2 regions of the Companilactobacillus sp. HBUAS56275 genome follow, and region 2 is predicted to be linked to the other one. Evidence: predicted binding sites of a transcription regulator. Region 2 holds the regulator's gene; the other holds the start of a gene.
What was found. Region 2 encodes Rex, which represses fermentation and respiration genes when NADH is low (regulators of the CRP and FNR family bind a similar motif). Its sites were predicted from a motif close to TTGTGAANTANTTCACAA; they were not measured.

Region 1 (4,225 bases), on a different contig from region 2:
ATTTTGTTAATCCACCCGTTTCTGGATAGGCGGCAGCTAATTCGGCCCCTGTCAAACCAGCACAGATAGTGATAAAACCACCTAACAACCATACAAGCATAGTCAAGCTTGTTGAACCCGTATAGTCAGTAACGGCCGATGCTTTAAAGAATACCCCAGTTCCAATTACGCTCCCGGTTACAGTAGCAAAAGCGGGGAAAAAACCAATTGTTTTTTTCAATTTGGCATCCTGATCGCCCATAATCTTATACCTCCACGTAAAAAGCCTATTTTTTTAAAAAAGAAAAGATGTTGCATCCAAATGCAGCATCTCCTCAGGTTTCAAACTAATTTTTAACCAATGCCTCCGTCGGCTTTAACTGGTTTCAAGAATTGATCAATAATTTGTGAAACACGATTAAGGTCAACATTACCACCAGATACCATAGCAACAGTCTTCTTGTTCTTGAGCCATCTGTCATCGATCTTATGTGATTCAAGAGCTGCTACTGGAAGTGCACCAGCACCTTCTGCTACAACCTTAGTTCTTTGTAATAGATCTTTCATAGCATGAGCAATTTCTTCTTCGTTTACTAGAACGATTTCATCAACTAACTCGCTAACGATTGGGAATGTGATGTCTCCTGGTACAGCAACATCTGTTCCATCTGCCAATGTGAAGTCGTCATGATGTTTAGTAATTTGACCAGCTTTAACTGATGCATACATACCATGAACATTTTCTGATTGAACACCGACAATATGAATATTAGGGTTAAATGACTTCAATGCAGTAGCCATTCCGGAAATCAATCCGCCACCACCGACAGGAATAATAACAGTATCTACATCCCAAATATCATCAAGAATTTCCAAACCAATTGTTCCTTGTCCAGCAATAACATATTTATCGTTGAATGGGTCAACAATGGTCTTTCCTTCTTTTTCGGCACGTTCGAACATCCATTGGTGAGCGTCATCAAAAGTTGCACCGTGGATATCAACTTCAGCACCGTATCCTCTTGTAGCATCACGTTTCATTTGTGGAGCTTCATCAGGCATTACAACTGTTGTGTCGATTCCCAATAGATGTCCTGTCAAAGCTACACCTTGAGCATGGTTACCAGCTGATGCAGTGATAACACCACGATCTAGTTCTTCTTTTGATAAATGATTGATTTTATTATTGGCACCTCTGAATTTGAATGATCCTGTTAGTTGCATGTTTTCTAGTTTTAAGTAAACATCCCCACCAACAACATTACGACTCAAAAACATGGATTGAACTAAAGGAGTCTTACGAGCATATTTCCCAACAATTGACTTTGCCTCTTCAATATCATGAATATCAACAATATTATCAATACCTACACCTTTAAGCATGATCTGTACCTCACCCATCTTAATTTTTATTTAGTCATTTTTTAGTCAACTGATTCTTCATCAACTGATAATTCTGTGTATGGTAAATCAAGTGAATCTGCTAAACCTTTATTAGTTACCTTACCTTCAAATAGGTTAACTCCTGAAGCTAAAGCCTTATCTGTCTTAATAGCTTCGTTGATACCTTTATCAGCAATTTCCAACAAGTAGCTTAAGTTCCCCTTTGCTAAAGCCATTGTTGCTGTACGTGGTACTGCTCCTGGTTGATTAGGAACTGCATAGTGGATAACTCCATCTTTGACGAAGATTGGATCATCAATTGTTGTTGGATGATCGATTGTCTCAACAGTTCCACCTTGATCAATAGCTACATCAACTAAAACGCTACCTGGTTTCATTGATTTAACCATGTATTCCTTAACCAGCTTAGGTGGTCTTGAACCTGGAATCAAGATTGTTGAAATGAAGATGTCAGCATCCTTAATTTCTTTAGCTAAGTTCTCTTCATTAGACTTAACTGCTCTGAACTTCTTACCTGCAAATTTGTCTTGCAAGAACTTAATTCTGTCATCATTCAATTCAATAACAACAACTGAGCATCCCATGTTCAATGCTAATGTAGTTGCGTTAACAGCTGCATTACCACCACCAAAGATCACAACGTTTCCGCCGTCGATTCCTGGGATTCCTGGTAGAAGAATTCCTTCACCTTGGTGTTGAGCTTCAAGATAATAAGCTCCCATGATAACTGATCTACGTCCAGCAATTGCACTCATTGGTGCTAACAATTCCAATTTCCCATCTTTGACAATTGTTTCGCCACCGATTGCAGTTGTTCCGGCTTTCATCATTGCTTCAACAGTTGGCTTTGATGATGCCAAGTGTTGGAATCCCCATACGATTTTGCCTTTTGAGAAGTACTTATATTCTTCAGGATCGGGTTCCTTAACCTTGATGATCAATTCAGCTTTCCAGCCATCCTCATGACTAACTAACTTACCACCAGCATCGACATACTCTTCGTTTGTAAAACCAGCACCGACACCTGCATCTTTTTCAACAAGTACTTCGTTACCAGCTTCAACCATTTTACGAACATTTTCAGGGGTTGCTGCTACACGACCTTCTCCTTCTTTTTGTTCCTTAATTACAGCGATTTGCATATTCACACTCTCCTTTTGTGAAAATAATAACTATTTGCTTACAAATGCATGATAACGCTTACATCAAGCGGTATCAACCTATTTTTTTACTTCACAAAGTCAAAGATTGTGATAAACACCGCCTACATTGAGAATTTTTTATTAAAAAAAATTTCAATTTCACAAATTCTCATATTTTTAAAAATTTTTGATTCATATATTGTTTATATAGTAAAAACAGCTGTTCACTCTAAGTGAACACAATCACAAATAATATTCTTTTGACATTCTGTATACCTCATTTTTAGAGTACAAAAAAATACATCCAACCATTTTTATGATTGAATGTATTTAGAATTTTTATTTATAGAAGATGCTGATTAATCTTTTTTGTCAGACTTGTCAGTAACATCTTTACGACTGAAGTTTGCAATATCTGCAACAACTGCGTTTACAAACATCTTAGCATTTTCTGAGGCTGAGTCATCTTCACCATATTTTCTTACAGAAACTGTGGCATTCTTAGCTTCTTCATCACCAATAACAACTGTGTATGGAATCTTCATTGTTTGAGCGTCACGAATCTTGTAACCCATCTTTTCGTCACGGTCATCGATTTCAGCACGGATGTTCTTAGCACGTAATTCTGAAAGAACTTCATTAGCATAATCTGAGTGAAGTTTTTGGTTAACAGGGATAATACGTACTTGTGTAGGAGCTAACCATGTTGGGAAGGCACCCTTGTAAATTTCAATTAGGTAAGCAATAAATCTTTCCATAGTTGAAACAATACCACGGTGAATCATAACAGGTCTGTGATCTTGACCATCTGAACCAACATATGTTAGTTGGAACTTCTCTGGTTGCATGAAGTCTAATTGAATTGTTGACAATGTTTCTTCATTACCAAGAGCTGTCTTTGTTTGTACATCAAGCTTTGGACCATAGAATGCAGCTTCACCTTCAGCTTCGTAGTACTTCAAACCAAGGTCATCCATAGCAGCCTTAAGCATTGATTGTGACTTGTTCCACATTTCATCATCATCGAAGTATTTCTCTGTATTAGCAGGGTCACGATAACTTAGACGGAATGTGTAATCATTGATATCAAAGTCTTTATAAACTTCAACCATCAATTGTAGAGTACGCTTGAATTCTTCTTGAATTTGATCAAGAGCAACGAATGTGTGACCATCATTTAGAGTCATTTCACGAACACGTTGTAGTCCTGATAAAGCACCTGATTTTTCATATCTGTGCATCATACCAAGTTCAGCGATACGTAGAGGAAGATCTCTGTATGAACGGTTATGGTGGTTATAAATTTGGATATGTGAAGGACAGTTCATTGGACGTAGTTCAAGCATTTCGCCATCACCCATATCCATTGGTGGGAACATGTCTTCACGGTAGTGTTCCCAGTGACCTGAAGTCTTATAAGCATTTAAGTTCATTAGGATTGGTGTATAAACGTGTTGGTAACCCCAAGCAACTTCCTTATCAACAATGTATCTTTCGATAACACGACGGATTGTTGCACCATTTGGCATCCAGTATGGAAGTCCGGCACCAACTTCTGGATCAACGAAGAATAGGTCAAGGTCACGGCCAATTGTTCTGTGATCACGTTCTTTGATTTCAGCACGACGTTTAAGGTCAGCTTCTAGTCCAGCTTCTTTGTAGAAGGCTGTAGCATAAATTCTTTGTAGCATTGGGTTACT
Region 2 (4,225 bases):
CTTCAATTTTATCTTGTTGTTGCTTGTTTTCGTCGAGTTCTTTTTGAAGATCACCCAATTTGCTATAGGAAGTTAAATTCTCATCTTTTGTCATTTCTTTTTGAATGGCGGCATTCTTCTCTTCTAATTCAGCAATTTGTGCTTCTAAATCTTCAACCTGACGACGAAGTTTACGTTCTTGCTTTTGTTGTTCCTTAGATTGTTGATACTGAACTTTCTTTTCACTGACATTTGAAGTCTTTTCTGTTTCTTCAGTTGGTTGGTCAGTCGTTTTTTCTACGTAGTAGTCGTAATCGCCAAGATAGATCTTGCTACCGTGTTCACCGATGTCAACAATTCGATCAGCTAAAGTATTCAAAAGGTATCGATCATGGGAAACGAAGAGAACTGTTCCTTCAAAATTCTTCAGAGCATCTTCAAGAACTTCCTTACTATCGATGTCCAAATGGTTAGTTGGCTCATCCATGATTAGAAAGTTGTCGTGTTCCATAGCTAGTTTCGTCAAAGTTAAACGAGCTTTTTCACCACCGGATAATCCTGCGACGGGTTTAAGAACATCATCGCCACTGAAAAGGAAGGCTCCCAGCATGTTGCGGATAACTTGTTCATCCAAACGAGGGTAGATATCCCAAATTTCGTGAAGGACATCCTTTTTAGGATCAAGATTCTTAAGATTCTGATCGTAGTAACCAACTTGAACGTTAGCACCAAATTGAGTTGTTCCTTTGATCATAGGAATTTGACCCAGAATCGACTTTAAGAAAGTAGACTTACCGATACCATTGGGACCAATGATACCAACACGTTCACCTTTTTTGACATCAAGATTGATTGGTTCAGACATGATCTGATCATCGTAACCAATCGCTGCATCTTTGACGAGCAAGACATCATTTCCACTTTCCTTATCAATCTGGAAACTAAAATGAACCGAGCCTTGATCACTATCGGGACGATCTAGGACATCCATATGTTCCAGTTTCTTACGACGACTTTGGGCCATCTTAGTAGTAGAAGCACGGACAATATTCTTTTGAATGTATTCCTCAGTTTTCTTGATTTCAGCTTGTTGTTCTTCGTAATGTTTCCAGGCAACTTCTTGATTCTTTTTCTTTTCTTGTAAGTAGAAAGTATAGTTACCAGAATAATGTGTTGAAGAGTGATGATTTATTTCAACGATTTCAGTTACGACCTTGTCTAAGAAATACTGATCATGGGAGACAATGACTAAAGCACCACGATAATTCTTGAGGTAGCCTTCAAGCCATTCAACGGTATTAATGTCCAAATGGTTAGTTGGTTCATCCAAAAGCAAAATATCATGATGTTCTAGTAACATTTTAGCCATAGCTAGACGAGAACGTTCACCACCAGAGAGGGTTGAAATTTGAGCTTGCCAAACATCCTCATCGAAGCCAAATCCCTTGAGGACACTGCGAATCTCTGATTGATAGCCGTAACCATTTTCTCGACGAAAAATATTTTGCAATTGATCGTATTGTTTTAAAATTTCGTCATAGTCTTGAACATTAGGATTAGCAAGTTTTTCTTCCAGAGCATGCATCTTTTTTTCTTGCTCTTTTAGATAGTCGAAAACTTGTTCCATTTCGTCGAAAATTTTATTTTCACTGTTTAAACCGGAATCCTGAGCTAGATAACCGATATTTGTGTCTTTCTTGAGAGCAATATTTCCACTGTTGTAACTTTCTTGGTCGGAAATAATTTTGAGCATAGTTGACTTGCCGACACCATTACGGCCGACTAGACCAATCCTGCTATTATCCTGTACTTCAAAGCTGACATTAGAGAATAGCCTTTTAGTACCAAAATTCTTTGTTATGTTTTGTGCTTGTAATAAAATCAATTTTGAACTCCTTTATATATTCACAATTTTATCATTATTCAATAAATTATGTCTTTATAGGTTTAACGTGTTGCGTTTTTGTCGATTTTTATTTACTATAAATGTTAGTGAAATGACACACATATGGTGGTAAATTATGACAAAAACAACAGTTCCAAACGCAACAATAAAGCGTTTACCAATTTATTATCGGTATTTTCAATTTTTAAAAGATGAAGGTACAAAAAAAATCTCTTCTGGAGAATTATCAGAAGGGGTCAAGATAGATAGTGCTACAATAAGACGTGACTTCTCATATCTAGGAGCACTTGGAAAACGTGGCTATGGCTACGATGTAGACGATTTAGTAGCTTTCTTTAAGAAGCTCTTGAATCAAGACAAGCGTACTAACGTAGCCTTAGTAGGTGTTGGTAATTTAGGTAACGCCTTACTAAATTATAACTTTTCTCGGACTAATAATGTTCGAATTGCGGCAGCTTTTGATATTAATAAGGAAATTGTCGGTACAGTTAAGAGTGGAGTGCCTGTTTATGACATCTCCGAATTGAAGGAACAACTTCATTTGCAACAGATCGATGTCTGCATTTTGACAGTTTCTTCAAATGCGGCTCAAACGACAGCTGACTTATTAGCCGATGCCGGAGTTAGAGGTATTTTAAACTTCACACCGGTAATCATTAACGTTCCAAGCAGTATCCGCGTTCATTATGTCGATTTGGCTAATGAATTGCAGACACTAATTTTCTTCTTAGATCGTGATAAGTCATTGAAAGAAGAGCAAGAATAATTTTTTGGGGGAAAGTATTATGAGTGAACCATTGTTCTTAAAGCCTGTATTCCACGAAAAGATCTGGGGTGGAAGAAAGCTAGAAACTAAGTTTGGTTACAAGATTCCAGATGGAACTATTGGTGAATGCTGGGCTATTTCAGGTCATCCACATGGTAGATCACAAGTTGAAAATGGTGAATTTGCTGGTCAATATGTTGATGATCTTTGGAAGAATCACAGTGAATTATTTGGCAATCCTAAGGGTAAAGTATTCCCACTTCTAACAAAGATTTTGGATGCTGAAGCTAGTTTATCAGTTCAAGTTCATCCCGATAATGAGTATGCTGCAAAGCATGAACATGAATTAGGTAAGACTGAATGCTGGTACATCATCGATGCTGAACCAGGTTCATACTTGATTTATGGTCACAATGCCAAGAATAAAGCTGAACTTGATGAAATGATCGAATCAGGCGACTGGGACCATCTATTGAGAAAGGTTCCAGTTAAGACTGGTGATTTTTACTATGTACCAAGTGGTACCGTTCATGCTTTGAACAAGGGTATCATGGCCTTAGAGACACAACAAAGTAGTGATACAACATATCGTTTGTATGATTATGACCGTGTTGAAAAGTCTACTGGTAAGAAACGTGATCTTCACATCAAACAATCTGAGGATACAATTACGGTTCCTCATAAAGATCCACAATTAAATATTGAATCAAAAGAAGAGGGCAAGAACAAGTTTACAACATTTGTTCAACCACCCGTTTCACCATTCTTCTCAGTTTATCACTGGGAAATTAAAGAACCAGTTGAACTCCATCATCAAATCGGTAAGTATACTTTGATCTCTGTAATCAATGGTCAAGGTAAGATTACCGTTGATGGAAAAGACTATGATTTGGAAAAGGGTATCCATTTGATCGTTCCAGCAACTGTTGATGCTTGGACACTTTCTGGTGATTTGGATATTATCGCTTCTGAATCAGGTGAAAATTAGATAAAAATTAAGATATGCTAAAAAGATGCAGAATGTCGATTTGAGAAAACCGGATGTTCTGCTTTTTTTATTGGTGAAATTAAGCAAAACAAGAACGATTTAAGCACAGCCTAGCAATTTTGTTCGTATAAATGATATGAATGAAAAATATTTTAATCTGAAACCGTTATCAATTTCATTTTTTACAAAAAGTCTTCTATAATTAAAACTATGTTGATTTCAAAGGGGACTTTAAAGTGCAAAAGCAACGATTTTTTCGAGTCAGCTTAGGTTGGCAAATTATTATTGGTTTGGTTCTAGGAATTGTTCTAGGACAAATTTTTTACCAGAATAAAGCTGCTATTCAAGTGATGCAGAACATTGGGACAATGTTTATCTCAATGATTCAGATGATTGTTTTACCAATTGTTATCTCTTGTTTGACAGTCGGTATCGCCAATATGGGTGATATTAAGAAATTAGGTCGAATCGGATTAAAGACTTTAATTTATTTTGAAATAATGACAACATTAGCGATTATTATTGGTATTATCGTTGCTAATGTTACACATCCCGGTACCTTTATTGATGTACATAGTCTAAAAGG

Region 1: the regulator Rex is predicted to act here: its motif matches at 2,541-2,558, upstream of ald (alanine dehydrogenase).

What each region holds. Positions count from the first base shown of each region.
Region 1 covers NZ_JAYKKK010000001.1:697,558-701,782, forward strand. The annotation lists gene U8526_RS03260 (APC family permease) at 1-241, opposite strand, end outside; gene tdcB (bifunctional threonine ammonia-lyase/L-serine ammonia-lyase TdcB) at 334-1,362, opposite strand; gene ald (alanine dehydrogenase) at 1,404-2,525, opposite strand; gene thrS (threonine--tRNA ligase) at 2,885-4,225, opposite strand, start outside.
Region 2 covers NZ_JAYKKK010000006.1:80,428-84,652, forward strand. The annotation lists gene U8526_RS11485 (ABC-F family ATP-binding cassette domain-containing protein) at 1-1,864, opposite strand, end outside; gene U8526_RS11490 (redox-sensing transcriptional repressor Rex) at 2,001-2,651, shown strand; gene manA (mannose-6-phosphate isomerase, class I) at 2,671-3,639, shown strand; gene U8526_RS11500 (cation:dicarboxylate symporter family transporter) at 3,876-4,225, shown strand, end outside.